4 regions of the Mesorhizobium sp. M7A.F.Ca.US.011.01.1.1 genome follow, and region 3 is predicted to be linked to each of the others. Evidence: riboswitches for the same ligand, from Rfam matches in the RefSeq annotation. Region 3 holds a riboswitch; each other region holds the start of a gene.

Region 1 (7,367 bases), on a different contig from region 3:
GCTCATTCCCGGCCTTTTCGGCGGACCGGCAAAGGCATTGGCCAAGGCGTCGGCGCAGGCCGCGGCGTTCGTCGCCTGTCTCGGCGCCGACCAGCGCCGTATCCTGAACATCGGCGGCAGCAAGACCGCGCTGCTTCATCATGGCGGCATGGCCAACGAGGTTTCGATGGGCTCGGCCTTTGTGCTGCCCAGTGATTTCGATACGCCAGGCCTCGACGGCTTCCAGCCGGCGGCCTTCATCGCCACGCCGATGCTGAAAATGGTCGAGCCGATGCTGCCCGGTCCACCGGCGGTCACCCGACTGCTGCAGGCGCTCGGCCGGTTTCCGCGCAAGGGCTGCTATCTCTATGGCGGCAAGTGGATGGCCAAGCCGGTCTTTCCCGAAGGCATGAAGGCGAACGGGCTGCTCGGCCTGTCCTCCAATCAGCAGTTCATGGGCTTGCCCGCCGACGCGACCGCAAGGCCCGGCGACTACGCCTTCCTGCGCCCGACGCAGAGCGAAGCCGTGCTGCAGCAGTTCGGGTCGATCGCGGTGTTTTCCGGCGGCGGGATAGTCGATCGCTGGCCGGCGCTGCCGATGGCCTGACCGACTACGCCTTCACCGGTATCCAGATCTCCAGCCCGCCATTGCCGCTGCGTGGGTCGAACTCAGGGCCGTAGCGTTCGAATTCCGGCGCATCCGATATCTCGTGGCCGGAAGCCGGCAGCCATTTGTTCCAGATCGTGTTGACCGTCCGGCGAATGGTCGAGATGTGTTCGCGGTGGGCAAAGATCGCATATTTCTGCGCCGGCACCCGCACCCGGCTGAATTCCTTGGGCAGGTCGGAAAAATCAGACACTTCGACGCCGGCGATGTAGTCGAAATTGCCGCCATCGTCGCCGTTGACGCAGACGCCATAGGCGACGTCGCCGGCCGGAATGTTGCCGATATAGGGGCCGAAGCGCTGCCACTGCATCGGGATGGCGGCGCTGGTTTCGCAGCTGTAGCGCTCGCCGAGGCCGGCGATCAGGAACGGCCGGCTGGTCTCGAACGCGGCGGTTCGAGATTGGTGAGGAAGGACTGGTCCATCAGGATCGGCTCCACGAGGTCGAGCTTGTCGAGTGTGCCTTGCGCGCGCACCAGTTCCGGCGTGGTGCCGAACTGATCGCGGAAGGCCCGGGTGAACGCCTCATGCGAGTTGTAGCCGGCGTCGAGCGCGACGCTGAGGATGTCGGGCGCCCCGCTGGCCAGCTTGCGCGCCGCCTCGGTCAGCCGGCGTGAGCGCATGTAGCCCATCACCGAGCGGCCTGTGGCAGCGCCGAAAGCCCGCGTCACATGAAAACGCGACACGCCGCTGCTTTGCGCGACATCGTCGAGTGCAACAGCCTCCGGCAGATGACTTTCGACGAACCACAGCGCTTTCTCGGTCGGGTTCATTTTGCTCCTCGCATCGGCCAGATCATCCTGCCGTTCCTGGCGCGGCCAGTTTGATCGAAATTGCGCATCCCGCGCAATCGAACCGATCCCGTCACAGTCGCACACCGATATGGCACAGCGGTCGAGCGCCCCCTTGCCGCCGACGAGCCAAATTCGGCGGGCTTCGCTTGACAGCGCCAGGCGGCATCCTCTAAATGCGTAATGTTATTACATATCGAGAGCGTGAAATGCATGTTTCCCCTAGCCGGCCCACCACTCCGTCCGAGAAATCCATTGCGAAGCGATTGGGGGAAATCTACGCTGAAGCGGTGATGGTCCCCGAGTCGAAAGGCGAGGGGTGAAAAGGGAACACGGTGAGATCCCCAGGGGTCGAGGCCGTGGCTGCCCCCGCAACTGTAAGCGGCGAGCAAAATCCGTGAATGCCACTGGCCGGCAAGGCTGGGAAGGCAGGATGGCGCAACGACCCGCGAGCCAGGAGACCTGCCATCACTGAGTTGACCGGACGGGGTGTGCCGGGAGGAAACGCGAATCCCGGTCTTGTCGGCCGCTTCGCCAGCTTCCTTCCGTCGCCAGTTTTGGAAAGTGACGGAAAGTTGGACGGCTCTATCGATCATCGCATCATCGTGTGCACGCTTTGCCATCCCGGCAAGCCGGCGGACAGCAGCCGATGCCCGTAGCGCTTCTCGAAGCCCGTGACCTCAGCGCCATGGCGAATGGGCGGGATCTGGTCCAGGCGGTCAGCCTGTCGGTGGCCGCTGGCGATCGCCTCGCCATCATTGGTCCCAACGGCGCCGGCAAGACGACGCTGTTGCGCATGCTGTCGGGCATGCTGCGACCGAGCTCAGGCGAGGTGAAGCTTGGCGGGCGCCGGCTGGACAGGATCTCGGCCGCCGAGCGGGCACTGCATATCGCCGTGGTCGGCCAGACCGACCAGCCCGATCCGCGGCTGGCAGTGATCGACTATGTCGAGCTGGGCCGGGTCCCGCACGCTCGGCTACGGCGCAGGAGCGAGGAGCGTGACATTGTCGTCGATGCGCTGCGCCGGACCGGCCTGCTGCCGCTGCTTGGCCGCACCATCGGCTCGCTGTCGGGCGGCGAGCGCCAGCGCGCCCAACTGGCCCGCGCCATCGCCCAGCAGCCAAAGATCCTGTTCCTCGACGAGCCGACCAACCATCTCGACCCGCGCGCCCGCGGCGAACTGCTCGACCTCGTGGCAGGCTTCGAGATGACGGTGATCGCGGTGCTGCACGATCTGGCGCTGGTGGCACCGTTCGCCACCAGGGTGGCGGTGATGAACCATGCCCGTCTGCAAGCGCTCGCCGCACCGCGCGAAGCGCTGACCCAAAAGCTGATCCGCGAGATTTTCGGCATCGATGTGCTGCGTCTGCGCCATCCGACCGAAGACCGCGAACTGACGGTGTTCGATGTGCCGAACCGTGCCGCGCCGCCGTCGTGATTGAAGCCATTTCGTAGTCGACCCAATCCCATCCACAAGGAGCAAACCCGTGAAACGCCTAGCCTTTTCGCTTGTCTTCTCGCTGCTGGCTTCGACAGCCCTGGCCTTCCCGGTCACGGTCGACAGCTGCGGCAAGCCGCTGACCTTCGATGCGCCGCCGAAGCGCGCCGTCATCCAGGATCTCAACATGGCCGAGATGGCTTTCGCGCTGAAACTGCAGCCGTCGATCGTCGGCCTGACCGGCATCACCGGATGGTACAAGGTCGGTCCTGAGTTCAAGGCCGAGCAGGGCTCGATCCCGGAACTGGCGCCGAAATATCCGACGCTCGAAAACCTCGTCGCGGTCGAGCCCGATTTTTTCTTCGCCGGCTGGTATTATGGCATGAAGCCGGGTGGTGAAGTGACGCCCGACACGCTTGCTCCGCACGGCATCAAGACGCTGGTGCTGACGGAAAGCTGCGTCCATCTCGACAAGAGCCGCCCCGCCGCCTCGATGGACCTGCTCTATGGCGACGTCGAGAACCTGGGCAAGATCTTCGGCAAGGAGACAGAGGCTGAAAAGCTTGTCTCCGGCTGGAAGACGCGGCTCGCCGACATCACCGCCAAGGTCGGCAGCGCCAAGGGAACGCGGGTGTTCCTCTATGATTCCGGCGAGGACAAGCCGTTCACCGCAGGCAAGTTCGCCATCCCCAGCGCCATGATATCAGCCGCCGGCGGCGACAACATCATGGCCGACATGGACACCAGCTGGGGCAACACGGACTGGGAAACGGTGGCGTCGCGCAATCCGCAATTTCTCATCCTGCTCGATTACCAGGACGGCGGCGGCTACAGGAAACTGCTCGATTTCCTGAAGGCGCATCCAGCCATGAAGGAGACGGACGCGGTCAAGAACGAGCGCTTCGTCGCCCTGCGCTATGCCGAACTGACGCCGGGACCGGCCAACATCGAAGCCATCGACAAGCTCGCCAAGGCCATGCATCCGGAAGCGTTTTGATGCCTGTCGCCCAAAAGTGCGCAGCGGTTTTGGGGCAACGACATGCATGAACAAAAGATCCTGGAAGTGCGTCGCACGCGTCCTGACAGACACGACGCATTTCCAGGTTTGCGTCATCCGGCATTTGCACTGGCCATGATGGTGGGAGCGGCGGCGATCGCCGCTCTCGCTTTGCTGTCGATCGCCTACGGCTCGACGCTGATCCCGCTGACCGACGTTGTTGCAGCACTTGGCCGTGCAGTCGGCTTCAGCGGGCACGACGTGGCCGGGCCGGTCGGCAAGATCGTCGTCGACCTGCGGCTGCCGCGAACGATCCTGGCCATCTGCGTCGGCGCCGGTCTCGGCGTCGTCGGTGCGCTGCTGCAGACGGTGACCCGCAACGACCTTGCCGACCCGTTCCTGTTCGGCCTGTCGTCGGGCGCCGCCGCGGGTGCGGTTTCCGTTATCACCGTCTTCGGCGACAGTTTCGGCATCTGGACATTGCCGGTCGCGGCCTTCACCGGCGGCATATTGGCTGCCGGCGTCGTGCTGCTGCTGGTGGCGCGGGTGAGGGGGCAAGGCCCGGAGCGGCTGATCCTTGCCGGCCTTGCCGTCTCCTTCATGTTCACCGCCTTGACCAACTATCTTGTCTTTGCCGGCGATCAGCGCGCCGCCCACTCTGTGCTGTTCTGGACCATGGGCGGCCTTGGCCTGGCGCGCTGGGATAATATCTGGCTGGGCGCGCTGGGAGCAGGCACCATTCTGGCTTACGCGCTGTGGAACCACCGCCGGCTCGATGCCTTCCTGGCCGGCGAAAACGCCGCCGAAAGCCTGGGCGTGCCGGTGGCGCGGATGCGAAGGATGACCTTTCTCGTCGCCGCCTTCTCGACGGCGATCCTGGTCTCGGTCGCCGGCGTCATCGGCTTCGTCGGGCTGATGATCCCGCATCTGTCGCGGCCGCTGGCGGGCCCCTTGCACCTGCGCCTGGTTGCCAGCTGCGCCGTCTTCGGCGCCGTGCTGTTGCTGGCCAGCGATCTTCTGGCCCGAACGCTGCTGCCGCCGCAGGAACTGCCGATCGGCATCATCACCAGCTCCGTCGGCGCGTTCTTCGTCGTCACCATGCTGATCCGCAACCGGCTTTGAGTGCGGTCGGAAACGGTTTACTCAGACTGTCCAGAAATAGCGCACGATGTGGAAGAACACCGGGGCAGCGAAGACCAGGCTGTCGGTGCGGTCCATCATGCCGCCATGGCCTTCGATCAGATGACCCCAATCCTTGACGCCCTGGTCGCGCTTGATGGCCGAGGCGACCAGCCCGCCGAGGAATCCCATCGAGCAGGCGACGAAGGCCACGGCTGCCGCCTGCAGCGGCGAGAAGGGTGTCACGAACGATAGCAGCGCGCCGAGCAGGCTCGCCGACACCAGTCCGCCGATCAACCCTTCCCAGGTTTTCGACGGCGAGACGTTCGGCGAAAAACGGTGTTTTCCAAACAGCTTGCCGAAGATGTACTGCAGCACGTCGCTGCCTTGCACGACGATGATCAGGAAGGCGATCAGCAGCAGGGTGCGGCCTTCGAAGCCCGGCACCTCGAGTGTCAGCAGGGCAGGGACATGGCTGACGCAATAGACCGAGATCATCACCGCCCATTGTTGCGCGGCGATCCGCTCGAGGAAGCGTTCGGTGTCGCCATGCAGCGCCGTTATGGCCGGCATCAGCAGGAAGCAGTAAACCGGAATGAAGATGACGAAGAGACCGTACCAGGCGGTCCACACCAACCAGTATTGAAACGGAATGATGATGCCGAACATGCCAAGCAGCACCCAATGGTCGCTGCGGCGGGTGTGCGTCAGCGTCACGAATTCGCGCAGCGCAGCGAAGGAGATCAGAGCGAACAGAATGGTCATTCCGTAACGCCCGAAGAAGAAGGCGACCGTCATCAGCGCCACCATCACCCACCAGGCGTTGATGCGCTGGGTGAGATTGACCAGCGTCGAACTGAGCGGCTTCGGCGCTCGCGCAGAAAGTATGGTGGCGACGATGCTGGCGGTGGTCAAAACCGCCAGCAGGCCGATGATCAGGATGGAGATTTCGTGGCGCATCAATCGTCTCGCTCGGGACGCGGGTTGAGCGCCAGAAGCGCGGCGTGGGCGCGTTCGAGGAAGGCGCGGCGTTCTTCGCCCGGACCGATCGCCACCGGCGCGCCGAAGACGACGCGGCACAACAGCGGCACCGGCAGGAACTGGCCCTTGGGCAGCACGCGCGACATGTTCTCGATCCAGCACGGGATCAGCTCGACCTCAGGCCGCGCCGTCGACAGATTGTAGAGCCCGGAGCGGAATGCCAGCAGCGGCTCTTCGGTCATGTTGCGTGTGCCTTCGGGAAACAGGATCAGCGAGTGCCCCTGGTCGAGAACCGACAGCATGATCTCGATCGGATTTTCCTCAGGTCTCGTCCACTGCCGGTTGATGAGCACCGACGACAGCATATCCTGCGCGATGAAGCGGCGCAGCCGCGACTTCCCCCAATATTCGCCTGCGGCAACAGCATGGGTGATCGCGCGCTCCCTTTCGCTGAGGCAGGCCGACAAAAGGATGAAGTCGCCATGGCTGGTGTGGTTGGCGAAATAGATGCGCTGCCGGTCGGACGGCAGGCTGCCGTTCCAGATCGGACGCACGCCTGTCACCATCCGAGCCAGCGCCGACAGGCCGACGGAGGTTACCGTCTGCAGCAAGGTGAAGGTCTTGAGCGAAAGCCTGTTCATCGCGGCGCCCAAAACCCTGCCGCCAGAAGTGCTGCGGCAAACAGAGCCAGGGCGGCACGCTGCTTGAACAGCAGACGACGCGTGCCGGCCATGCGGTCATCAAGCGAACGTGTCGCGGACGGGGCCGTTTTCAGGCGCATGCGCGCCAGCATGTCGTCCACTGCGGCACCGCCGGAAGCTTCGTCATCATGGCTGGCCATGGTCCGGAACAGCAGCGCGTCAAACGCCAGCAGTGTCGACAGCATCAGCACCGCCACCGCGCTCGCGGCGGTGATCGACAAAGCAACGGCCGCGGGCAAGTTTTCGAAAGCGCCGCGCGTCGAGGCAGCCAGCGGCGCAAGGATATTCGCGGCCACCACGATTGCGGCCGGCCATGCGGCCTGCTGCCTCAGCATGCGGGCGAAGCGGTCGGTGCGGTCCTGATAGGCATTGCCGGTCATGACGCTACCGGATCCGTGGCTTCTGCAAGATGAACCGGCCGGCCGAGGGCCGCGAGCATCTCGCGGGCGAGCGTCGACGTTTTGGCCCTGCCGGTCACCACCAGCCATTCGGCGACGACGCCGGCGCTGCGCTGGAAGCCGAGCGCGCAGCACACCAGCACGGTGCCGTCGCGGCGCGCGCTTTCCAGCGCGCCGGCTGCCTGTTGCTGTACCGACACGGGCGGCGGCAACAGGTCGATCATCGGAAAGCTGATCCAGCGGCAATCGGGTGCCGCCGGTCTTTCAAGTTCGGCGGCAAGGTCGATGACCGTGCCAA
Region 2 (7,367 bases), on a different contig from region 3:
CCGGTCTCGCCCGCTGCGGGCCGGGCGCATTTCGTTTGATATTCCCGCACTTTACGCCACTTTCTTTCTGAGCGTCGGATTCTCCCAAAACCGGTTTCCCCTTTTGGGTCCGATGCTCTAGACCTGATTTGCACCTTTTCCGGGATTCTTGTGGCGGGAGGCGCTGGTGGAAGGCGAGCACGAACGGACGACCGGCGCCAGGGCCGCCGAGGACAACCACGCCGATATCTATGGCGAGGACGGCGCCGTGCTTTCGTCCTTCCTAGCGCGGATTGGCGCGGCGATCGCAGACCGCGACACGCTGACCCTCAAGCATGAAGTCGACGACCTGCACCAGTCGGAACTCGGCGACCTGCTCGAGGCGCTGCATCCCGAGCAGCGCCGCGCGCTGGTCGAACTTCTAGGCGCCGATTTCGACTTCTCCTCGCTGACGGAGGTCGACGAGGCGATCCGTATGGAGATCGTCGACAATCTGCCCAATGCGCAGATCGCGCAGGCGGTGCAGGAGCTCGATTCCGACGACGCCGTCTACATTCTCGAGGATCTCGACCAGGAAGACCAGGACGAGATCCTGTCGCAACTGCCGTTCACCGAGCGGATCAGGCTGCGCCGATCGCTTGATTATCCCGAAGAGACGGCCGGCCGCCGCATGCAGACCGAGTTCGTCGCGGTTCCGCCGTTCTGGACGATCGGCCAGACCATCGACTACATGCGCGAGGACAACAACCTTCCCGAGCGCTTCAGCCAGATCTTCGTCATCGATCCGAGCTTCAAGCTGCTCGGCGCCATCGACCTCGACCAGATCCTGAGGACCAAGCGTTCGGTCAAGGTCGAGGAAGTGATGCACGAGACGCGGCACGCCATTCCGGCCACCATGGACCAGGAAGAGGCGGCGCGGGAATTCGAGCAGTACGATCTTTTGTCGGCCGCGGTCGTCGACGAGAACGAACGGCTGGTTGGCGTTCTGACCATCGACGATGTCGTCGACGTCATCCAGCAGGAGGCAGAGGAAGATCTGATGCGCATGGGCGGCGTCGGCGACGAAGAGCTTTCCGACAGCATCTTTTCGACCTCGCGCTCACGCGTTCCGTGGTTGCTGATCAACCTTCTGACCGCGTTCCTGGCGGCGTCGGTGATCAGCCTGTTCGACCGCACGATCGAACACATCGTCGCACTGGCGGTGCTGATGCCGATCGTCGCCGGCATGGGCGGCAATGCCGGCTCGCAAACCATGACCGTCACCGTGCGGGCGTTGGCGACCAGGGATCTCGACATCTACAATGCCGGCCGCATCATTCGCCGCGAGATGGGTGTCGGCTTCATCAACGGCATCGTCTTCGCCATCCTGATCGGCATCGTTGCCGCAGCCTGGTTCCGTGACCCCAATCTGGGCGGCATCATCGCGGCGGCGATGATCATCAACATGTTCGTGGCCGCCCTGGCCGGCATCCTGATCCCGCTGCTGCTCGATCGTTTCAAGATCGATCCGGCGGTCGCTTCGGCGGTCTTCGTCACCACGGTTACCGACGTCGTCGGTTTCTTTGCATTTCTCGGCATTGCCACGTGGTGGTTCGGTGTGCCCTGAAGGCACGCCTTTTGGCTTAATTGACTTTTACGTAAATGCCGTGCGAGGCTTGTGCGGGGCGCCATGTCGATTCCGGCATGGCATGGGTTTTGGTTCGGGACATAAGGGTGACGCCGGCATGGCGATCGCCCCTTGGTTTCGGCGTGCGGGAGTGGCAATGCGAGAATATTATTCGATCACCGAGTTGACCCGCGAGTTCGACGTGTCGACGCGGACGCTGCGCTTTTACGAGGACGAAGGGCTGGTGCAGCCGGTGCGGCGTGGCCGCACGCGCCTGTTTCGCCCCTCCGACCGGCACCTCATCCGTCAGATCATGCGCGGCAAGAGGCTTGGTTTCTCGATCAACGAAATCCGCGAAATCATCCAGATGTACAAGGAGCCGCCCGGCGAAGTCGGCCAGCTCAACCTGATGATCAAGCGCATCGAGGAAAAGCGCGAGGATCTCCGGCAGAAGCGCCGCGACCTCGAGGAGACGCTGGCTGAACTCGACCAGGCCGAGGAGTCTTGTGTGGAGCGGCTGGTCGAGCTTGGCGTGAATACCTGAGCGGACTGGATTCTATCGGGCGTTAGCGTCGGAATTAGCGGAAACGTCCATTTCTTCGTCATCCTAGGGTCTCCGCGACGGAGCTGCGCTCCTGCTTCGCCCTAGGATGACGAAGTTCGCAAGACTTAGGCTAATCGCCGAAGTGTGCACTTGTCAAAACCTCTCCGCGATGGAAACCGGAGCGCCAGCTCAAATCCAGCGGCGCACGCGTTTGGCGTAGTCGCGGTATTTCTTGCCGAATTTCGCCGCCAGCACCTTTTCCTCGCCTTCGATCGCCATCTTCTGCGTGGCATAGGCGGCGATGAACGCGAGCGGCAGGAACCACACGATGCCCGAGACAAAGGCGACGCCGATCAACAGCAGGGTGTTGGCCAGATACATCGGATTGCGGGTGATGCCGAAGGGACCCGTGGTGACCAGGTGATCGGGCACAGCGTTCGGGTTCAGCGTGGTCTTGGCGCGGACCATGGTGCGGATCGCGGTGACCCAGAGCGCTGCAACGGCAAGCAGCACCACCCAGCCGGCGGCGAAAAGAATGTCGCCCAGGAGGTCACCGATCCAGGGCAGGGGATAGAGCAGGCCCAGCGCGATGCTGATGGCGATGGCGGCGGTGTAGATCAGCGGCGGCCACGGTATGAGCCCCGGCTTCGGCTGGTTCTCGGTCATTTGACCCCTTCCTCCATCAACTTGCCGTCCGTCTTGGCGGTACACATGCCGGCGAGATCGGACAGATGCGTCTTCCATTCCGCAGTCTGGTCGTTGTTGTAGAGCCGATCAAGCGTCGCCTCGCCCTCGAGCGTATCGAGCATGCAGACACAGTAGCTCGTACAGAACTCGGTGTCGCGCGACTGCTCGCAGGACAGCTGGCAGGTTTTGAGGAAATTCACCTGCGGGGTTTCGACCTGCGCCGGCATGATCTGCGAGAACAGCCAGACGCAGCCGATCAGCAATGGCTGGTGGATCAGGTAGAACGCCAGGCTGTGCCGGCCGATAAAGACCAGCGGGTTGGCCCAGCGACCGGGCGCCAATTCGGCAAGCCGGGTAAGCACGCCTGAACCGGCGGCGAGTTTCGTCACCGCGATGCCCGCAAGCACGGCGCCGAACCATGGAAACAACGGAACGTAGTCGTTGGAGCGTGGATTGTTAGCCGACAGGCCTACCCACCACAGCCATGGGTGATCGAACGCCTCGAGGCGCAGATAGACAGGCGCCGCAATGACGAGCGCGGCGACGACAAGCGTCAGCAGTGCCGGCAGCCGCAGAAAGGCGAGGCCGAGCAGGCTGGCCAGCGCGATCTCGTGCAAAATGCCGAAGAAGATGAATCCATCCGGCGTGGCGATACGGGTGACGACCGATATCGCGATCGCGGCTCCGGCGACCATGGCGAACCGCTTCCAGAAGCCGTTCCAGCGGATTTGTCGGCCATGGGCGAGATACAGGCTGACGCCGACCAGGAACAGGAAGGTCGAAGCGATGCCGCGCGCGTAGATCTTCCACCAGCCGAAGGCGGTCAGGCCGGGATCGGTGTAGCCGAAGAACTCCAGGTCCCAGGTGAAATGGTAGCTTGCCATGGCGATCAGCGCGATGCCGCGCACGATGTCGATGGCGACGATGCGCTTTGGTCGATCCTGAACGGGTGCGGTCGGCGTTTGGATGCTCATGGTCTCGCATTCTGATTCAGCCCCTCTGGAGGACTATCACGGTTGCCCCGCACAAAAGAAGACCGGCAATCCTGCCGATAACGCCGGATCGGCCGCGGCATTGGGCCAGTGCCGGGAAGCCTTTGGCCGGCTTCGCTTTTGCCGGATGCACGTCGGTTTCCTCTTATTGGCACTGGGGTCGCCACGTCAGATTTGACCCGGTGAATCTGCTTCGGGGAAAGCAATGTCCACCCATGTGCGCCATCCGATCTGGCTGCCGGCTCTCAAGGCCGCGGACGCGCGCACCTTCGCGTCGCTCTATGCGGTTGAATCCTTCGCCCGCGCCACGGTGTCGAGCGTCATCCCGATCCAGGCCTACGAGATCCTGCACAACGAGCAGATCGTGTCGATGCTCTACACAGTCGTGGCGATGCTCGGCCTGTCGGTGACATTGTTCATGCCGATGCTGATCCGCCGTTTTGCCCGGCGCTGGGTCTACACATCAGGCGCCTGCCTGCTGGCCGTCGGCTCGCTGTTCTTCGTCACCGACACGCTTGCCGGGCAACTGGCCGGCATGCTGTGCCGGGTGATGGGCGCCAGCGCGCTGTCGATCACGCTCAACCTCTACATCATGGACCACATCCGCAAGACCGACTTCATGCAGGCCGAATCGCTGCGCATGGCGTGGTCGATGCTGGCCTGGACCGGTGGGCCGACGCTCGGCATCTTCCTCTACACGCGCTTCGGCATCTATGCCGCGCATGGTGCGGTCGCGGTGTTCGCGTTTGCCCTGCTGGCGCTGTTCTGGACCTACCGCCTCGGCGACAACCAGTCCATCCGTCCGGGCAAGACACGCCCCGTCAATCCGCTCGCCAATATCGGCCGCTTCGTCGCGCAGCCCAGGCTCAGGCTGGCTTGGCTGATTGCCTTCGGCCGCTCCTGCTTCTGGACGACGTTCTTCGTCTATGGGCCGCTGTTCATGGTCATCACGGGTGAGGGCAAGCTGGCCGGCGGCCTGCTTGTTTCGGCCGGCAACGCGCTGTTGTTCATGGCGATTTTCTGGGGGAAGGCAGGAAAGCGCTTTGGTGGCCGCGGGACCATGACATTTGCCTATTTCGCCATGTCAGCCGCGCTGCTGGCGGCGGGCTTCGTCGGCGAAACCGTGCCGTTGCTTACCGGCGCCTTCCTGCTCTGCGGTGCCTTCTTCACCATTGCGCTCGACGCCCTCGGCTCGACCGCCTTCATGCGCTCGGTGCGTTCCTATGAAAGATCTCAGATGGCAGCGGTCTACCGCACCTATCTCGACTTTTCCGAGTTGACGCCGCCGCTGGTCTATTCGGTGGCGCTGGCCTTCTTCGGCCTGGGCTCGGTGTTCGTCACGCTCGGCCTGCTGGCGGCGGTCTGCGGCTTTGTGACGTGGCGCTATCTGCCGAAATCGCTTTGACCTTCATGGCGCATTCGCAACGGTCGCCGGCGGAATTTGGTTTGCCGGAGGCGAGGATTCTGCCTATAGTCACCGGTGTCGCCGGTTCCATTTTGGAGCCAAGAGGGAATGCGGTGAGGGCGAATTTCGCCCAATGCCGTGGCTGCCCCCGCAACTGTGTGCGGTAGTCCTCTCCATATGCCACTGAAGATTTTTCTTCGGGAAGGTGGGGAAGGATGCTGATCCGCGAGCCAGGAGACCTGCCGGCGACAGGAAACTGACTTCGATGCCCTCGGGTGGAGGGCGAAAGGACAAGACATGACTACCGCTTCCGTCTCCCTCGGCGCCTCCGTCTCCTCGCAGTCGCGCTTCATGCAGCTCGCGCTCGCCGGGCTGCTCGGCATTTTCGTGATGGGCTTTGTCGGCTTCTCGCATATCGATGCGGTCCACAACGCGGCTCACGACTATCGCCATTCGATGGCGTTTCCCTGCCACTGACGAGGGGCTGACATCATGAACCTGTTTCGCAACGTCGTGTTCATCGCGGCGATCGCAGGGCTCGTGGCCGGCGTCGTTCTCGCCTGCATGCAGGCCTACGCCACTGTGCCGCTGATCCTGAAGGCGGAAGTCTACGAACAGGCGGGCGGGGGGCATCACCATGACCATGGCGCTCCGGCCGCAACGGATAGCAATGCCATGAGCACAACTGCTCCGGCGGGAGATGCGATGAGCTCTGCTGCCCCGGCTGCGGCGGAAGCCGCTCCGGCAGACGAAGGTTGGGCGCCGGCAGACGGTTTCGAGCGTTTCGCCTTCAGCGTGCTTGCCAATATCGTCACCGGCATCGGCTTCGCCTTGATCCTGGTCGCGGTCTCCGAATTCGCCGGCGGCATCGGTGGCTGGCGCCAGGGCGTGTTCTGGGGCCTTGCCGGCTTTGCCGTGTTCACGCTGGCACCGGGCCTCGGCCTGCCGCCGGAACTGCCAGCCATGCCGGCCGCCGATCTCACCCAGCGGCAGATCTGGTGGTGGGCAACGGTGGCGGCAACCGCTGCCGGTCTCGGCCTGATCGCGTTCCGCAAGTCGCTGCCGCTGGCGATCCTTGCCGTCCTTTTGATCGTCGCACCGCATGTTGTCGGTGCACCCCAGCCCGACAGTTTCGAGACGTCGATCCCGGAAGGCCTGCATCACCAGTTCGTGGTGGCCGTGACGCTGACCAACCTCGTGTTCTGGCTGGTGCTCGGAGCGGTTGTCGGCGTGGTGCGCGGCCGCTTCACCGGCACCGCGACCAGCCTGCGCGACAGCTTTGCCTGATCGCAAGACACTGACCTTCCTCATCGGCGGCGCGCGCTCCGGCAAGAGCGCGCACGCCGAAATTTTAGCGACCGCCTTGCCGCCGCCCTGGACCTATGTCGCCACGGCGCAAGCCTATGATGACGAGATGCATGAACGCATCGCGTTGCACCGATCGCGGCGCGGCGAAGGCTGGACGACCATCGACGCACCGCTCGATCTCGCCGGTACGCTTGCCGCCTTGCCGGACGATCGGCCGGTGCTTGTCGATTGCCTGACGCTGTGGCTGACCAACCACATGCTGGCCGAACACGATTTCGAGCTTGAATGCCGTCGGTTGGCGGACGTGCTGTCGCGGCCGCGCGGGCCATGGTTCGTGGTGTCTAATGAAGTCGGCCAGGGTATCGTGCCGGACAATGCACTGGCGCGCCGGTTTCGCGATGCCGCCGGCCGGCTCAACCAGCAGGTCGCCGCCGTCGCCGATACGGTGCTGCTGATGGTGGCGGGGCTGCCGCTCAAGGTGAAATGACATGACCGACATTGGCGATAAGGACGAAGAACGCCACCGCGCCAAGATGGCCAAGCGCAAGGCGGTGCAGGATGCCGAGGTGGCGAGCAAGACGGTCGAGAAGGGCTTGCTCATCGTCAACACCGGACCGGGCAAGGGAAAGACCACAGCTGCCTTCGGCCTGGCGCTGCGCATGCTCGGCTACGGCAAGCGCGTCGGCGTCGTCCAGTTCATCAAGGGCAAGTGGCACACCGGCGAGAAGGATGCTTTCGCCGCCTTCGGCGACCGCGTCGTCTGGCACGCGATGGGCGAGGGGTTCACCTGGGAGACGCAGGACCTGAAGCGCGACATCGCAGCCGCCGAAGCCGCCTGGGCCAAAG
Region 3 (7,367 bases):
GGACGATGGGCAGGTATGAGCTCAAGAGTGCGTTCATGCTCGGTTTTCCGTTGGCGCCAATCCACTTTGATTACAGCACCGGACCCTAATGCGGAAGCGTGACAGTTTAACCGCTGAACCGTTTTAAGGGCCTATGCTGCAACGCGGCGAGGGTTAGCGCAGCACTTCCAGCGAAGCAAGTCAAACCTTGTTCAAAACACCGACCTGAACGGCATATCGCGGCAAACTGGTCCGATCCGCTCCTGTTTGATTTCCTTCGCCTTTTACTCCACTTTTCTCTCCTGACATGGATGCCGCCAAAACCCTGCTAGCATGGGTTGGAATCAGCCTTTCGACCCTCGGTCAAAACACTTCAAAGTGATGCCTGCATGAAGGAAAAGATCTCGCTCCCCACGGCCCGTCGCATCGCGCTTGCCGCCCAGGGGTTCCTCGATCCCCGCCCGACCGGTACGCCCGACCGCCGGCATTTTGCCCGCACCCTCTCCCGCACCGGCCTGCTGCAGATCGATTCCGTCAGCGCGGTGGTGCGCGCTCATTATATGCCGCTCTATTCGCGCCTTGGCCCCTACCCGTTCTCGCTGCTCGACAACGCGGCCGTGACGCGCAAGCGCACTGTTTTCGAATACTGGGCGCACGAGGCCTCCTTCCTGCCGGTCGAGACATACCCGCTGATGCGCTGGCGCATGCAGCGCGCCGAGCGCGGCGAGGAAATGTATCTGGGGCTCGCCAAATGGGGCCGCGAGCACGCCGGCTACATCGAAGAGATCTACCGCCAGGTCGCCGAGCGCGGCCCGATCGCCGCTTCCGCGCTGGAGGGCCAGAAAGGCTCGGGCGGCTGGTGGGGCTGGAGCCATGCCAAGCACGCCTTCGAATGGCTGTTCTGGGCCGGCCGCATCACCACGGCGCACCGTCGCGGGTTCGAGCGTTTCTATGATCTGCCCGAGCGCGTACTGCCGCAGGCGGTCCTCGACCTTCCAGTGCCGACGCCTGAGGACGCGCACCGCGAATTGCTGCGCATTTCCGCCCGCGCCCACGGCGTGGCGACTTCAGGCGATTTGCGCGATTATTTCCGGCTGTCGCCGGCCGACATGAAAGGCCGGTTGGAGGAACTGATTGAAACGGGCGAGTTGCTGCCGGTGCGAGTCGAAGGCTGGGACAAGCCCGCCTATCTTCACACAGACGCCCGCCTGCCGCGCAAAGTCGAGGCCCGCACCCTGCTGGCACCCTTCGATCCGGTCGTCTTCGAGCGTTCGCGCACCGAGCGGCTGTTCGACTTCCACTACCGCATCGAGATCTACACGCCGGCCGACAAGCGGCAATACGGCTATTATGTCCTGCCGTTCCTGCTCGGCGACAGGATCGTGGCACGCGTCGACCTCAAGGCCGACCGTCCGGCCAGCATACTGCGGGTCCATGCGGCCTATGCCGAGCCGGGTGCGCCGCCTGAAACCGCTGCAGAGCTGTTCGAGGAATTGAAGCAGATGCAAGGTTGGCTCGGGCTCGAACGCATCGAAGTGACACCTGCCGGGGATTTGGGGCCGGCGCTGGCCGACATCGCCATGTCGTAAGCTCGCGTTGACACCGCCGCCCGCAAAAGCCTAAATCCGGTTCAGATGGTCCCTTGCCCGCAACGGCAAGGGCTAAGAGGGAATGCGGTGCGGGGCAAAATCCCAAATCCGCGGCTGTCCCCGCAACTGTAAGCGAAGAGCCAAGGCCGAAAGCCACTGGGGAGTTCCCGGGAAGGCGGCTACCAAGGCGATGACCCGCGAGCCAGGAGACCTGCCGTCTGCGACTTTAGAATCCGATCGCCCGGCGGGTTTCCGGGCAAGGAGCCCGATCTTTGGACCACGACAGCAGTTTTTCGGCTGGTACAGCGGATATTTCGTCCGGCCATGATGATGCCTTGGCCGGCGTCACCATCATCGTCTGCGCCTCCTGCCGCGATGAGACCGGCGCCGACGCTCATCCCCGCGCCGGCGAATTGCTGGCCGACGACACGCGCCGCGCCGCATCTGGCGATGACATCCGCATCCGCAGCCTCGAATGCCTCGGCAATTGCAAGCGCCGCCTGAGCGCCGCCATCCTGCGCGACGGTTGCTGGAGTTATGTCTTCGGCGACCTGACCGCGACCAGCGGCGCCGATCTCGTCACCGGCGCCAGGCTCTTCGCCACCTCGAAGGACGGCCTGATTCCATGGCGCGGCCGTCCCGATAGCCTGAAGCGCGGCCTTGTTGCCCGCATCCCTCCCCTCGACCTGCTGAAGGACTGACCATGACTGCATCCGTCTCCCGCGTTCCCTGCACCGTCGTCACCGGCTTCCTCGGCGCCGGCAAGACGACGCTGGTCCGCCATCTCCTGGAAAATGCCGGCGGCAACCGCATTGCCATCATAGTCAACGAGTTTGGCGACATCGGCATCGATGGCGAGATTTTGAAGGGCTGCGGCATCGACACCTGCCCGGAGGAAAACATCGTCGAACTGGCCAATGGCTGCATCTGCTGCACCGTCGCCGACGATTTCGTGCCGGCGCTTGACAAGATCCTCGCGCTGACGCCGAGGGTCGACCATATCCTGATCGAAACCTCGGGCCTGGCGCTGCCCAAGCCGCTGGTCCAGGCCTTCCAGTGGCCGAGCGTGAAGAGCCGCGCCACAGTCGATGGCGTCATCGCCGTGATCGACGGCCCGGCGCTGGCCGAAGGCCGCGTCGCCAACGACATGGACGCCTTGCAGGCGCAGCGCGCCGGGGACGAGACGCTCGACCATGACGATCCGGTGGAAGAAGTGTTCGAGGATCAGATCGCCTGCGCCGACCTGATCATCCTGTCGAAGAGCGACCTGATGGACGCCGCCGGCACCGCCCGCGCCAACGCCATCATCAACGAACATTCCGCCCGCGCGGTGAAGATCGTGCCGACGTCGCATGGCAAGGTCGATCCCTCGGTGCTGCTCGGGCTCGGTCTCGCCGTCGAGGACGACATCGAAAACCGCAAGTCCCACCATGACGGCGCATTCGACCATGAGCATGACGACTTCGACACCTTCATCGTCGACATTGCCTCGATCGCCAATCCGGACGAGTTGGCAAAGCGCGTCGCCACCGTCGCCGAAGAAGAGAACGTGCTGCGTGTAAAAGGCTTCGTCGAGGTCGGTGGCAAGCCGATGCGGCTCTTGCTGCAGGCTGTCGGGCCGCGCGTCAATCATTACTATGACCGCGCCTGGACGGCGCAGGACGACCGCCGCTCGCGTCTCGTCGTCATCGGCCTGAAGGGGCTGAACCGCCCGGCGATCGAGCGTATACTCGCCGGCTGATCTCGGACACGGGTTGCGATGCACATCCTCACCACGACATCCGCCTCGCTCGACGACCTCGCCGAGCCGGTCGATCTGCGGCAGACGCCGGCGGATATCGTGGCCCTGTCCTTCACCGACAGCGACCTCGCCGGACTGGCGGCAGCCTGGAAGGCCGATGCCGGCCGCCTGCCCTCGATGCGGCTGGCTGCCCTGCGTGACCTGCGCCATCCCATGTCCGTCGACCTCTGGGTCGACAGCGTCGCCCGCCACGCCAAGGTCATCCTCGTGCGCATCCTCGGCGGCTACGACTGGTGGCGCTACGGCTGCGACCAGCTTGCCTCGACCGCCCGCGCACACGGCATAAAGCTGGCGCTGCTGCCCGGCGAATGCCGCGACGAGGATCTGCGCCTGATCGAAGCCTCGACGCTGCCGCGCGAGGAGCTCGACGGCCTGCTCGACTATTTCCGCGAGGGCGGCCCGGCGAATATGAGTGCGCTGGTGCGGAGATTGGCGGGGCTGGCTGGATCGGATGCGGACGTAGCAGAGCCGGTTCCAGTGCCGAAAGCCGGGTTTTATGAGCCAGGACTCGGGGTCGTTGGTGATCCTTCACGCCCCCCTCTGTCCTGCCGGACATCTCCCCCGCAAGGGGGGAGATCGGACTTCATCAAAGCCGGCTCTTTTCCCGTTTCATTAGAAGCTGACGCGTCCGCAACCTCGACAATTGGCGAAATCTCCAATGACAGCGCAATCTTCCCCCTTGCGGGGGAGATGTCCGGCAGGACAGAGGGGGGTGTGAAGGAACTCGACGCTGACAACGTCAACGCTCCTATCATCCCCATCCTGTTCTACCGCTCGATGCTGCTGGCCGCCGATGTCGCGCCGATCGACGCACTTTTTGAAGCGCTCGGCCAGCGCGGCATCGCCCCGGTCCCGATCTTCGTCTCCAGCCTCAAGGACCCATCATCCCTGGCATTCGTGGAAACAGCACTCGCCACGCTCAAACCCGCCGCCATCATCACCGCGACCGCTTTCGCGTCCGGCGCCGAGCCCGGCGTCGAAACCCTGTTCGACCGCGCCGGCGTGCCTGTCTTCCAGGTCATTGTCGCCACCACCCGCCGCGACGTCTGGGAGACCAACCAGCACGGCCTGGCGCCCGCCGACCTCGCCATGCATGTCGTGCTGCCCGAACTCGACGGCCGCATCCTGGCCGGCGCCATTTCCTTCAAGGGTGAGAGCGAGATCGATCCAGCACTTGGCCACCGCGCCTTTGCCAACCGGCCGGAACCGGATCGTGTGGCGCAAGTGGCTGACCGCGTCGCGGCCTTCATCCGCCTGCAGGAGACGTCCCGCGCCGAGCGCAAGCTGGCCGTCCTGATCCCGGACTATCCGAGCGCGCCCGGCCGCACCGGCTATGCCGTGGGTTTGGATGTGCCGTCCAGCGTGCTGGCCATGCTGCAGGACCTCAAAGAACAGGGCTATGGGGTTGAGGGGATTCCGGAGACACCGCGTGGGTTGCTAGGGCTTCTTGAAGGCAGCAAGGATGGGCTGGGGTTGGAGGATTATCTGGACTTCTCCAAGAGCCTGCCGGCTGCGGCTGTCGCTGCCATGGAGGCGGCTTGGGGGAAGGCAGAAGGCGAGACAGGTTTGTGCGAGGCGCCCCCCTCTGTCCTGCCGGACATCTCCCCCTCAAGGGGGGAGATTGCGCTGCCATTGCCGGGTTCGCCAATCTCCAATGTTGCGGGAGGGGGCGGAGCGTTGAAACTGCCGATCTCCCCCCTTGAGGGGGAGATGTCCGGCAGGACAGAGGGGGGCGCCTCGCGCAAACCTTCGCTATCAAGCAAGAAACACTTCCCCTTCCGTGCCGCCACCTTCGGCAACATCACGGTCGCCCTCGCCCCCGACCGCGGCCGCTCCGCCGACCGCCGCGCCGATTACCACGACCCGACACTGCCGCCGCGCCATGCGCTGATCGCCTTCGGCCTGTGGCTGCGCAAATCGCTCGGCGTTCATGCGCTGGTCCATGTCGGCGCGCATGGCACGCTGGAATGGCTGCCGGGCAAGACGGTTGCGCTTTCGGAAAACTGCTTTCCCGAGATCGTCACCGGTCCCCTGCCCGTCATCTATCCGTTCATTGTCTCCAACCCCGGCGAAGCGGCACAGGCCAAGCGGCGCATTGCCGCCGTCACCCTTGGCCATCTGCCGCCGCCCCTAACCGGTGCCGGGCTCTATGAGGACCAGCACAAGCTCGAGCGGCTGGTCGACGAATATGCCCAGGCCGACGGGCTCGACCGTCGCCGCCGCGACCGCCTTGCCAAGCTGATCGTCGAGACGGCGCAAAAGACCGGTCTTGCCTCCGAAGCCGGCGTCGCCACGACCGACGCACCGGACGAAGCGCTGCGCCGCATCGACGCCTGGCTGTGCGACCTCAAGGATTTCGCCATCAAGGACGGGCTGCATATCTATGGCCGCGCCCCCGAGAACGAGCCCGACGCCATGCGCCACCAAAGCGCCGAAGGCGAGAAGACGGCGCTACTTGCGGCGCTCGATGGTCGCCACGTCAAGGCCGGCCCGGCCGGTGCGCCCGCGCGCGGCCGTTCCGACGTCCTGCCCACCGGCCGCAACCTCTTCACGTCGGACCCGCGCAGCATGCCGACGCCGACCGCCTATGACCTCGGCAGGGTGGCGGCCGAAGAAGTCGTGCGCGGCTACATGCAATCGCATGGCGACTGGCCGCGCTCGCTGGTCATCGACCTCTGGGGCTCGGCGTCGCTGCGCACCGGCGGCGAGGAGATTGCGCAAGGCCTGGCGCTGATGGGCTGCCGGCCGCAATGGGATGCTGCGACCGGCCGCATCACCGGCATCGAAGTGCTGCCCCCGGCCCCGCTTGGCCGGCCACGCGTCGACGTCACCTGGCGCATTTCGGGCCTGTTCCGCGACATGTTCCCGACCCAGATCGCGCTGATCGATGCCGCTGCCAACGCCGTTGCCGCGCGAGACGAGGAGGATTCGGAAAACCCGCTCGCGGCGAGGACCCGCGCCGATGGCAAGATCAGCCCACGCATCTTCGGCACCTCGCCCGGCACCTATGGCGCCGGCGTCGAGGATCTTTTGTCCTCCGGCGACTGGGCGGCCCGCGAAGAAATCGGCCGCGCCTATCTCGACGCCACATCGCACGCCTATGGCGGTGCGGAGGGCGAAGGCGTCTCCGCGCCCGGCGCCTTCGAGGGGCGCATCGCCGAAGCAGATCTTCTCGTCCACACCGGCGACGACCCCGGCCGCGACATCCTCGAGGGCTCCGCCGACGTCGCGTTCATCGGCGGCTTTTCGGCCGCTTTGGCAACCCTGGGCAGGAATGCCGACGTCATCGTGCTCGACACTACGGATCCTCAAAGGCCGAAACCGCGCTCGGTCGGCGAGGCCGTATCGCGCGTTGTGCGTGCCCGCGCCGTCAATCCACGCTTCATATCAGGCCAGATGCGCCACGGCCCGCGCGGCGCCTCCGAATTTGCCGAAACCGTCGACCGGCTGGTGGGCTTCGCCGAAACCACGCATGCGATATCGGGCGCGCTGATCGAGGCGGTGCATGACGCCTATCTCAGCGATCCGGCTGTCCGCGCCTTCATCCTGCGCGAGAACCCCGCCGCCGCAAAAGTCATCGCCGAGCGCTTCCTGTCGGCGCGCCGGCGCGGCCTCTGGCATCCCTTGCGCAATTCCATAGACGACGATCTCACGGCCCTGATTGCCGAGGCGGAAGCGCTTGGGGTGGCGGCATGAACGCCTTCTCACGTCGTGGCGCTTGTCCGGCCCTGTCGGCGCCGATGCAGACTGGCGATGGCCTGCTGGTGCGGCTCAATCCGGTCGCGGGAGGCCCATCTTCTGGAGGATTGTCGCCGAAACTCTTGATTGCGATAGCCGAATCGGCTTTGCGGCATGGCAACGGCATCACGGAAGTGACCGCGCGCGGCAGCCTGCAGATACGCGGGCTGACGGCGGACAGCGCGGCGTTGCTGGCGGCGGAGGTCGATGCGCTTGATATCGCGGTGCGCACCGGCGTGCCGGTCGAGACCGGGCCGCTG
Region 4 (7,367 bases), on a different contig from region 3:
TTTTCGTCTAATGCTCCGTCAGCCAACGCGCCGGCGGGCTCCGAAGGAAACCGTTAACCCGAGTTCGTTGCACTGTGGCGCCAGGGCCGGCAATTGACAATCGCCGGGTTGAGTTCATCCTCTGCCATCATCTCTGAGGCGGAGATTCGGGGCATGTGGGATTTCGATATAGGCAGGTCGGTGTCCATCATGATGCGGACCTGGCCGTTCATCGTCTTTCGCATGATCGTCTATTTCGGCATCACGTTGGCCTACATCATGGCGACCGGCACCGGTGCCTCGGTCGGCTATGGTGTCGGGCATATCTCCACCGATCCCGACGGGCCCATGTCCTTTGCCCTGTGGGGCGGCGTGGTCGGGTTCGGCATCGTCTCGATCGCGGTCTACTGGATCCGCGAATACATCCTCTATATCGTCAAGGCCGGCCACATCGCCGTCATGGTTCATCTGATCGACGGCCGCGACATTCCCGGCGGTCAGGACCAGATCGCCTACGCCAGGGATGTCGTCACCCAGCGTTTTGCCGAAGCCAACATCCTTTTCGTCGTCGACCAACTCGTCAAGGGTGCCATCCGTGCCATCACCGGCCTGCTCGGCGGTATCGCCGCCTTCCTGCCGATACCAGGCCTGAGCGGCCTGGTCTCCTTCATCAACACGGTGATCCGTCTGTCGCTGACCTATGTCGACGAGATCATCCTCGGCTACAACATCCGCATCAATTCAGCCTCGCCCTTCGAGACGGCGCGCCAAGGCGTCGTGCTCTATGCCCAGAACGGCAAGGTCATGGTCAAGAACGCCGTCTGGCCGGCGGTCATCATGTGGGGCATGTCGTTCATCATCTTTCTGATCATGCTGGCGCCTGCCGGTGCGATTCTGTTCCTGATGCCTGGCCAACTCGCCGGCTGGGCTTTTGTGCTCGCCATCGTCTTCGCCTGGGCATTCAAGGCGGCGTTCATCGAGCCTTTCGCCATCGCCTGCCTGATGCAGGTCTATTTCAAGACCATCGCGGGCCAGGTGCCCGATCCGGCTTGGGACGCCCGGCTGGCCGAGGCATCGTCGAAGTTCAGGGAGCTCAAGGACAAGGCGCTCGCCTCCTTCGGCGGTTCGCGCTGGGATACGGCCGGCGCCACACCCTGATCGGCTGGGCGGGTGGTGTCTGGTGCGGCAGAAACGGTGTTGAGGCGCGCCACGGTGGATTTGAGCTGTGTCTCGCCTTGCCCGGAAAAGGTCTCGCTCATGATCAGCTCCGGCAGCGGCAGCCGCCGTCCCCAGCCATGCGTTTCAAGGTCCGGTTTGGGAGCGAACTCGGAAACACGGCCGACGCAGAGATAGGCGATCGGCGTTACGTGGTCCGGAATGGCCAACAGCCGCTTCAGCGCCTCAGCCTCGATGATGCTGACCCAGCCGACACCAACACCCTCGGCACGCGCGGCCAGCCAGAAATTCTGCACCGCGCAGACCGTGCTGTAGAGATCCATCTCCGGATTGTGCCAGCGTCCCAGCGGCGAACCCTTCGAGCGCTGCCGGTCGCAGGTGATGCAGATGTTGAGCGCGCTCTCGCAGATGCCTTCCAGCTTTAGCTTGCGATAGAGCGCCTGTTTTTCCGCCTCGATCGCCGGCAGTTCCTGCTCGCGCGCGGCCAGGAACAGGTCGCGCACCTCCGCCCGTCGTTTGACGTCGCGAATGACAATGAAATTCCATGGCTGCATGAAGCCGACCGATGGCGCGTGATGGGCGGCAAGCAGCAGCCGTGCCAGCACGTCGTCATCGATCGCGGTGGGCAGGAAATGGCTGCGCACGTCGCGCCGCGTGAACATGGCGCGATAGACCGCATCGCGCGCATCCTGGTCAAATCCATCGTCAATGGCAGCGGTCATGTGTTCCGGCATCGCTTGTCCCCTTGCGATTGCAGATTCAAAACTGACAGAGCGTACTTTGTGCGTCCAAGTAGACGCACGTCGCTCAATGCCATCCGCCTGACCACGCGGATGACAATGCCTGCCAGGCCGGTCTTCTGGCTCGGGATCAACCCGCGTCCGGTGCCTTCCCGTCATCGACAGTGGCATTTACCGGCGCGGTCCCCCTCACAGCGTTGGGCACGCCACGGAATTCAACCGTGTTCCCGATTCTCCCGCTTGCGGCGGGCACCAGGCAGTACCAGGGACCTTACGCCGAAGCGCCCGCGGGGCCAATGCCTGCGGCGACGCGAATGGACGCAGTCGCGATTTTCCCCAGTCATCGGCCGCCCGTGCATGGCCTTTGTCGATCCGGGTCACTAGATTAGGACGATGACCACCCGTCTCTACACCCATCCGATCTTCCTCGAGCATCTCACGCCGCCCGGACATCCCGAGCGGCCCGACCGCTTACGCGCCATCGAGCGCGTGCTCGACGACGAAGCCTTTGCCGGGCTCGATCGTATCCAGGCGCCCGAAGGCGACGAGGCCACCATCCTCTACGCGCATCCCGCCGATTTCGTCGCCCGCGTGCGCGCCGCCATCCCCGACGAGGGGATTGCCCGCATCGATGCCGACACCACTGCCAGCCCGAAGAGCTGGCAAGCGGCGATCACCGCGATCGGCGCCGCCAACGCCGCCGTCGATGATGTCTTTTCGGGTCGCGCCGACAACGTCTTCGTGGCCGCCCGGCCGCCCGGCCATCATGCCGAAAAGACCACGGCGATGGGCTTTTGCCTGTTCAACACGGCGGCGATCGCGGCGCGTTATGCGCAGAAGAAACACGGTGTCGAGCGCGTTGCCGTCGTCGACTGGGACGTGCATCACGGCAATGGCACGCAGGATATTTTCTGGGACGATCCGTCGGTGCTCTATTGCTCGACCCACCAGATGCCGCTTTATCCCGGCACCGGAGCGAAGACCGAAACGGGCGCCGGCAACATCGTCAACGCACCGCTGGCGCCGCAGACCGGCAGCGAAGTGTTTCGCGATGCCTTCCTGTCGCGCGTCCTGCCCGCGCTCGACAATTTCGCGCCCGACCTGATTATCATTTCGGCGGGGTTCGACGCGCACCACCGCGATCCGCTGGCCGAGATCAATCTGACCGAGGATGATTTCGATTGGGCGACCGGGCAGCTGATGCAGCGCGCGGCACGCCACAGCGGCAACCGGCTCGTCAGCCTGCTCGAGGGCGGCTACGATCTGCAGGGATTGGCATTTTCGGTCGCCGCCCATGTCGGGCGACTGATGAAAGGATGAATGATGGCCGATGAGACCAACGAAGACGTCAAGGCGATGAGCTTCGAGCAGGCACTCGATGCGCTGGAGAAGATCGTCGATGATCTGGAGCGTGGCGACGTGCCGCTCGACCAGTCGATCAGGATCTATGAGCGTGGTGAGGCGCTGAAGGCGCATTGCGACCGGCTGCTGAAGGCCGCCGAGGACAAGGTCGAGAAGATCAGGCTGTCGCGAGACGGCAAGCCGGTCGGAACGGAGCCACTCGACGCGGATTGAGGCCCGGTCCGAACGATGGCCTCGCATCACCGGTTTTTGGACATGATCATGATCGAGGATATAACTCGTTCCGCTTGAAACAGCTCAAGGACAAGAGGAGATACGGAAGCGATGTGCAGAAACATCAAGACCCTGTTCAATTTTGATCCGCCGGCAACCAATGACGAGGTGCGCGACGCGGCTCTTCAGTTCGTCCGCAAGCTGAGCGGAACCACGCGACCCTCGAAGCAGAACCAGCACGCCTTCGACCATGCCGTCGAAGCCATCGCGGCCTCGGCGCGCGAACTGCTCGATTCCCTGGAAACCCATCACCATCCGCGTAATCGCGAAGAGGTGGCGGCCAAGCTGCGGGCAAAGGCAGCCATCCGCTTTGCCTGATGCGGCCAGGCGGCCTTCGACCACCGACAAGGAGAGTCCATGAGCTTCTTCCCCGGGAAAGACCCTGAGGCAGGCGATGCCTTCGCCAGCGATCAGATCGAATTGATGGTCATCCCGAACGCCAAGGACATCGGTGGTTTTCAGGTGCGCCGCGCCCTGCCGACGGCAAAAAGGCGGCTGGTCGGGCCTTTCATCTTCTTCGACCGCATGGGCCCGGCGATCCTGCGCGCCGGCCAGGCGCTCGACGTCCGTCCGCATCCGCATATCGGCCTGTCGACGGTCACCTATCTGTTCGACGGCAAGATCCGGCATCGCGATTCACTCGGCACCGAAATGGTCATTCAGCCCGGCGACGTGAATTTGATGACCGCCGGCCGCGGCATCGTCCATTCGGAGCGTACGCCGGAGGAACTGCGTGGCGCGCCGATGTCGGTATCCGGCCTGCAGACATGGCTGGCGCTGCCGGACGACAAGGAAGAGGTGGCACCGGTTTTCGAGAATACCGCAGCGCTTCGGCTTCCCGAGATCGAAGCCGAAGGCGTCAACGGGCGCCTCATCATCGGCGATTTCCAGGGGTTGCGGTCTCCGGTCAGGGCCGACTCGGAGACGCTCTACGCCGACCTGCGCCTGGCGCCCGGCGCCAGCGTGAAAATCCCTGCCGATGCGGAAGAGCGCGCCATTTACACGCTGGAGGGCGAGGTCTCGATTTCGGGTGATGTGTTCCCAGCCGAACGGCTGCTGGTGTTCCGTCCCGGTGACGAGATCGTCGTGTCGTCGCAGACCGGGGCGCATTTCATGCTGTTCGGCGGCGCCTCTCTTGGTTCGAAGCGTTACATCTGGTGGAATTTCGTCTCGTCGTCAAAGGAGCGCATCGAACAGGCGAAAGAGGAATGGAAGACGGGCCGCTTCGACATCGTTCCCGGAGACGAGGAAGAGTTTATTCCGCTGCCGGAAAGCTGATGCCTGTCCACCCAAAAGTGGCAGAACGAAATGCATAGACAAAAGACTAGGGCCTGATCCGCGTCACTGACACGCATTTACTTTCGCCGGCCGGCGGCCTATTCGCCCATCAACCGAAAGCCCGAGCACCGTGAACGCAACGCCGCATACGCCGCTTCTCGACAAGGTCCGCATCCCGGCCGACCTGCGCACGCTTGCCGAGAGTGAACTGCCGCAATTGGCGTCCGAGCTTCGCGCCGAGCTGGTCGACGCCGTGTCCCGCACCGGTGGTCATCTTGGCGCCGGGCTTGGCGTGGTCGAGCTGACAGTGGCGCTGCACTATGTCTTCAACACCCCCGATGACAGGCTGATCTGGGATGTCGGCCACCAGGCCTATCCGCACAAGATCCTGACCGGCCGCCGCGACCGTATCCGCACGCTGCGCCAGGAAGGCGGCCTGTCCGGCTTCACCCGCCGCGCCGAAAGCGAGTACGATCCCTTCGGTGCCGCCCACTCCTCGACGTCGATATCGGCCGGCCTCGGCATGGCCGCCGCCCGCGATCTCTCCGGCGGCCGCAACAACGTCATTGCCGTCATCGGCGACGGCGCCATGTCTGCCGGCATGGCCTACGAGGCGATGAACAATGCCGGCGCGCTCGATGCACGGCTGATCGTCATTCTCAACGACAACGACATGTCGATCGCGCCGCCGACCGGCGCGATGAGCGCTTATCTGGCGCGGCTGGCCTCCGGCAAGGCCTATATCGGCCTGCGCGATTTCGGCAAGAAACTGACGTCCTATCTCGGCAAGCGCGCGGATCGTGCGATCACAAGGGCGGTCGAGCATGCACGCGGCTATGTCACCGGCGGCACGCTGTTCGAGGAACTCGGCTTCTATCACATCGGCCCGATAGACGGCCACAATCTGGAGCATCTGATCCCGGTCCTGAAAAACGTCCGCGACAATGGCGAAGGCCCGGTGCTCATCCATGTCGTCACCCAGAAGGGCAAGGGCTATGCGCCGGCCGAAGCCGCTGCCGACAAATATCACGGCGTCAACAAGTTCGACGTCATCACCGGCGCGCAGGCCAAGGCGCCGGCCAACCCACCGGCCTACACCAAGGTGTTCGCCGAAAGCCTGGTCCAGGAGGGCCGCGAGGACGACCGTATCGTCGCCGTCACCGCAGCCATGCCGAGCGGTACCGGCCTCGACCTGTTCGGCGAAGCGTTCCCGTCGCGCACCTTCGATGTCGGCATCGCCGAACAGCACGCGGTGACCTTCGCGGCGGGCCTTGCCACCGAAGGCTACAAGCCGTTCGCGGCCATCTATTCCACCTTCCTGCAGCGCGCCTACGACCAGGTCGTCCACGACGTCGCCGTCCAGAAATTGCCCGTGCGCTTTCCCATCGACCGCGCCGGCTTCGTCGGCGCCGATGGCGCCACCCATTGCGGCGCCTTCGACACCACCTTCCTGGCGACACTGCCGGGTTTCGTGGTGATGGCGGCCGCGGACGAGGCGGAGCTGCGCCACATGGTACGCACCGCGGCGAGCTATGATGAGGGCCCGATCGCCTTCCGCTATCCGCGTGGCAACGGCGTCGGCGTCGACATGCCGGAGCGCGGCTCGGTTCTCGAAATCGGCAAGGGCCGCATCGTCAAGGAGGGCACCAAGGTTGCATTGCTGTCCTTCGGCACGCGGCTGCAGGATTGCCTGATCGCCGCCGAGGAGCTAGGTGCTGCCGGGCTGTCCACGACGGTCGCCGACGCTCGTTTCGCCAAGCCGCTCGACGAGGATCTGATCCGGCGGCTGGCCCGCTCGCATGAGGTTCTGGTAACGGTGGAGGAGGGCGCAGTCGGCGGCTTCGCCAGCCACGTGCTGCAGTTCCTTGCCCATGAGGGCCTGCTGGAAAGCGGCCTGAAGGTGCGTCCGCTGGTGCTGCCCGATGCGTTCACCGACCACGCCAAGCCGGAAAAGATGTATGCCGATGCCGGGCTCGATGCCGCCGGCATCGTGCGCACCGTGTTCGTGGCACTCGGGCACACAGTCCACGCCCAGCGCGCCTGAATCAAAGTCTCAATGACTTGAATCGGTTTGCCGTCCAACGATCTTAACGCGTTGTTTACGCTGACGTTTGGCGCTTTGCTTACCGTGTCTGTTGGCCGTTTTTCAATGGCGCCCTGCTAGATCGTGATCAGGCAGGGAGACAAGAACAATGAAAACGCTTCTGTGCGGTGCAGCGCTTTGCGCCGTCATCGTCGCGCCGGCCACAGCCGAAACGCGCTATGATCGCAGCCTCGAAAAGGCGGCGATGGGCATCATCGCTGGCAAGATGGGCGACATCCGCGGCGGCTTTTCATTCAAGCAGGTGCCGCAACTGGTGGTTCTGCCGGCCCCTGTTCCCGCGCCTGCGGTTGCCATCGAGCCTGCACGCGAGCAAGCTTCAGGAGGGCGTGAGGATGGGTTGTCTCCAGCCGTCGAGCGTCCGGTTCCGCGAAGCGTATTCTGAGCTGGAGAGCAGCAAGCCTTGATCGGGATTGCCCGATCGTTTCAATGTGCTTGCCGCTGTGCGGGTGATCTAA

Evidence for each region. Region 3 has a riboswitch for cobalamin ahead of EOA13_RS13600 (DUF1636 family protein). Riboswitches for the same ligand answer to the same signal wherever they lie in the genome.
Region 1: linked by a shared signal. The riboswitch ahead of EOA13_RS01375 (ABC transporter ATP-binding protein) and the one ahead of EOA13_RS13600 (DUF1636 family protein) in region 3 are both predicted to bind cobalamin.
Region 2: linked by a shared signal. The riboswitch ahead of EOA13_RS35585 (CbtB domain-containing protein) and the one ahead of EOA13_RS13600 (DUF1636 family protein) in region 3 are both predicted to bind cobalamin.
Region 4: linked by a shared signal. The riboswitch ahead of bluB (5,6-dimethylbenzimidazole synthase) and the one ahead of EOA13_RS13600 (DUF1636 family protein) in region 3 are both predicted to bind cobalamin.

What each region holds. Positions count from the first base shown of each region.
Region 1 is NZ_RZRT01000001.1:276,221-283,587, reverse strand. It holds gene EOA13_RS01385 (alanine racemase) at 1-586, shown strand, start outside; partial or broken gene EOA13_RS01380 (AraC family transcriptional regulator) at 591-1,417, opposite strand; cobalamin riboswitch at 1,713-1,920, shown strand; gene EOA13_RS01375 (ABC transporter ATP-binding protein) at 2,085-2,873, shown strand; gene EOA13_RS01370 (ABC transporter substrate-binding protein) at 2,923-3,870, shown strand; gene EOA13_RS01365 (iron ABC transporter permease) at 4,006-4,992, shown strand; gene EOA13_RS01360 (phosphatidate cytidylyltransferase) at 5,014-5,949, opposite strand; gene EOA13_RS01355 (lysophospholipid acyltransferase family protein) at 5,949-6,611, opposite strand; gene EOA13_RS01350 (hypothetical protein) at 6,608-7,051, opposite strand; gene EOA13_RS01345 (phosphatase PAP2/dual specificity phosphatase family protein) at 7,048-7,367, opposite strand, start outside.
Region 2 is NZ_RZRT01000102.1:636-8,002, reverse strand. It holds gene mgtE (magnesium transporter) at 167-1,585, shown strand; gene EOA13_RS35605 (MerR family DNA-binding transcriptional regulator) at 1,743-2,129, shown strand; gene EOA13_RS35600 (isoprenylcysteine carboxylmethyltransferase family protein) at 2,319-2,795, opposite strand; gene EOA13_RS35595 (DUF1624 domain-containing protein) at 2,792-3,790, opposite strand; gene EOA13_RS35590 (MFS transporter) at 4,014-5,213, shown strand; cobalamin riboswitch at 5,279-5,475, shown strand; gene EOA13_RS35585 (CbtB domain-containing protein) at 5,511-5,690, shown strand; gene EOA13_RS35580 (CbtA family protein) at 5,706-6,500, shown strand; gene cobU (bifunctional adenosylcobinamide kinase/adenosylcobinamide-phosphate guanylyltransferase) at 6,493-7,008, shown strand; gene cobO (cob(I)yrinic acid a,c-diamide adenosyltransferase) at 7,010-7,367, shown strand, end outside.
Region 3 is NZ_RZRT01000010.1:111,924-119,290, reverse strand. It holds gene EOA13_RS13610 (NADH-quinone oxidoreductase subunit A) at 1-37, opposite strand, end outside; gene EOA13_RS13605 (winged helix-turn-helix domain-containing protein) at 369-1,568, shown strand; cobalamin riboswitch at 1,598-1,802, shown strand; gene EOA13_RS13600 (DUF1636 family protein) at 1,841-2,269, shown strand; gene cobW (cobalamin biosynthesis protein CobW) at 2,272-3,309, shown strand; gene EOA13_RS13590 (cobaltochelatase subunit CobN) at 3,328-7,065, shown strand; gene cobG (precorrin-3B synthase) at 7,062-7,367, shown strand, end outside.
Region 4 is NZ_RZRT01000004.1:62,556-69,922, reverse strand. It holds gene EOA13_RS07155 (hypothetical protein) at 154-1,137, shown strand; partial or broken gene bluB (5,6-dimethylbenzimidazole synthase) at 1,260-1,877, opposite strand; cobalamin riboswitch at 1,987-2,167, opposite strand; gene EOA13_RS07145 (histone deacetylase family protein) at 2,289-3,215, shown strand; gene EOA13_RS07140 (exodeoxyribonuclease VII small subunit) at 3,219-3,470, shown strand; gene EOA13_RS07135 (DUF2277 domain-containing protein) at 3,582-3,848, shown strand; gene EOA13_RS07130 (pirin family protein) at 3,888-4,808, shown strand; gene dxs (1-deoxy-D-xylulose-5-phosphate synthase) at 4,939-6,852, shown strand; gene EOA13_RS07120 (hypothetical protein) at 7,001-7,294, shown strand.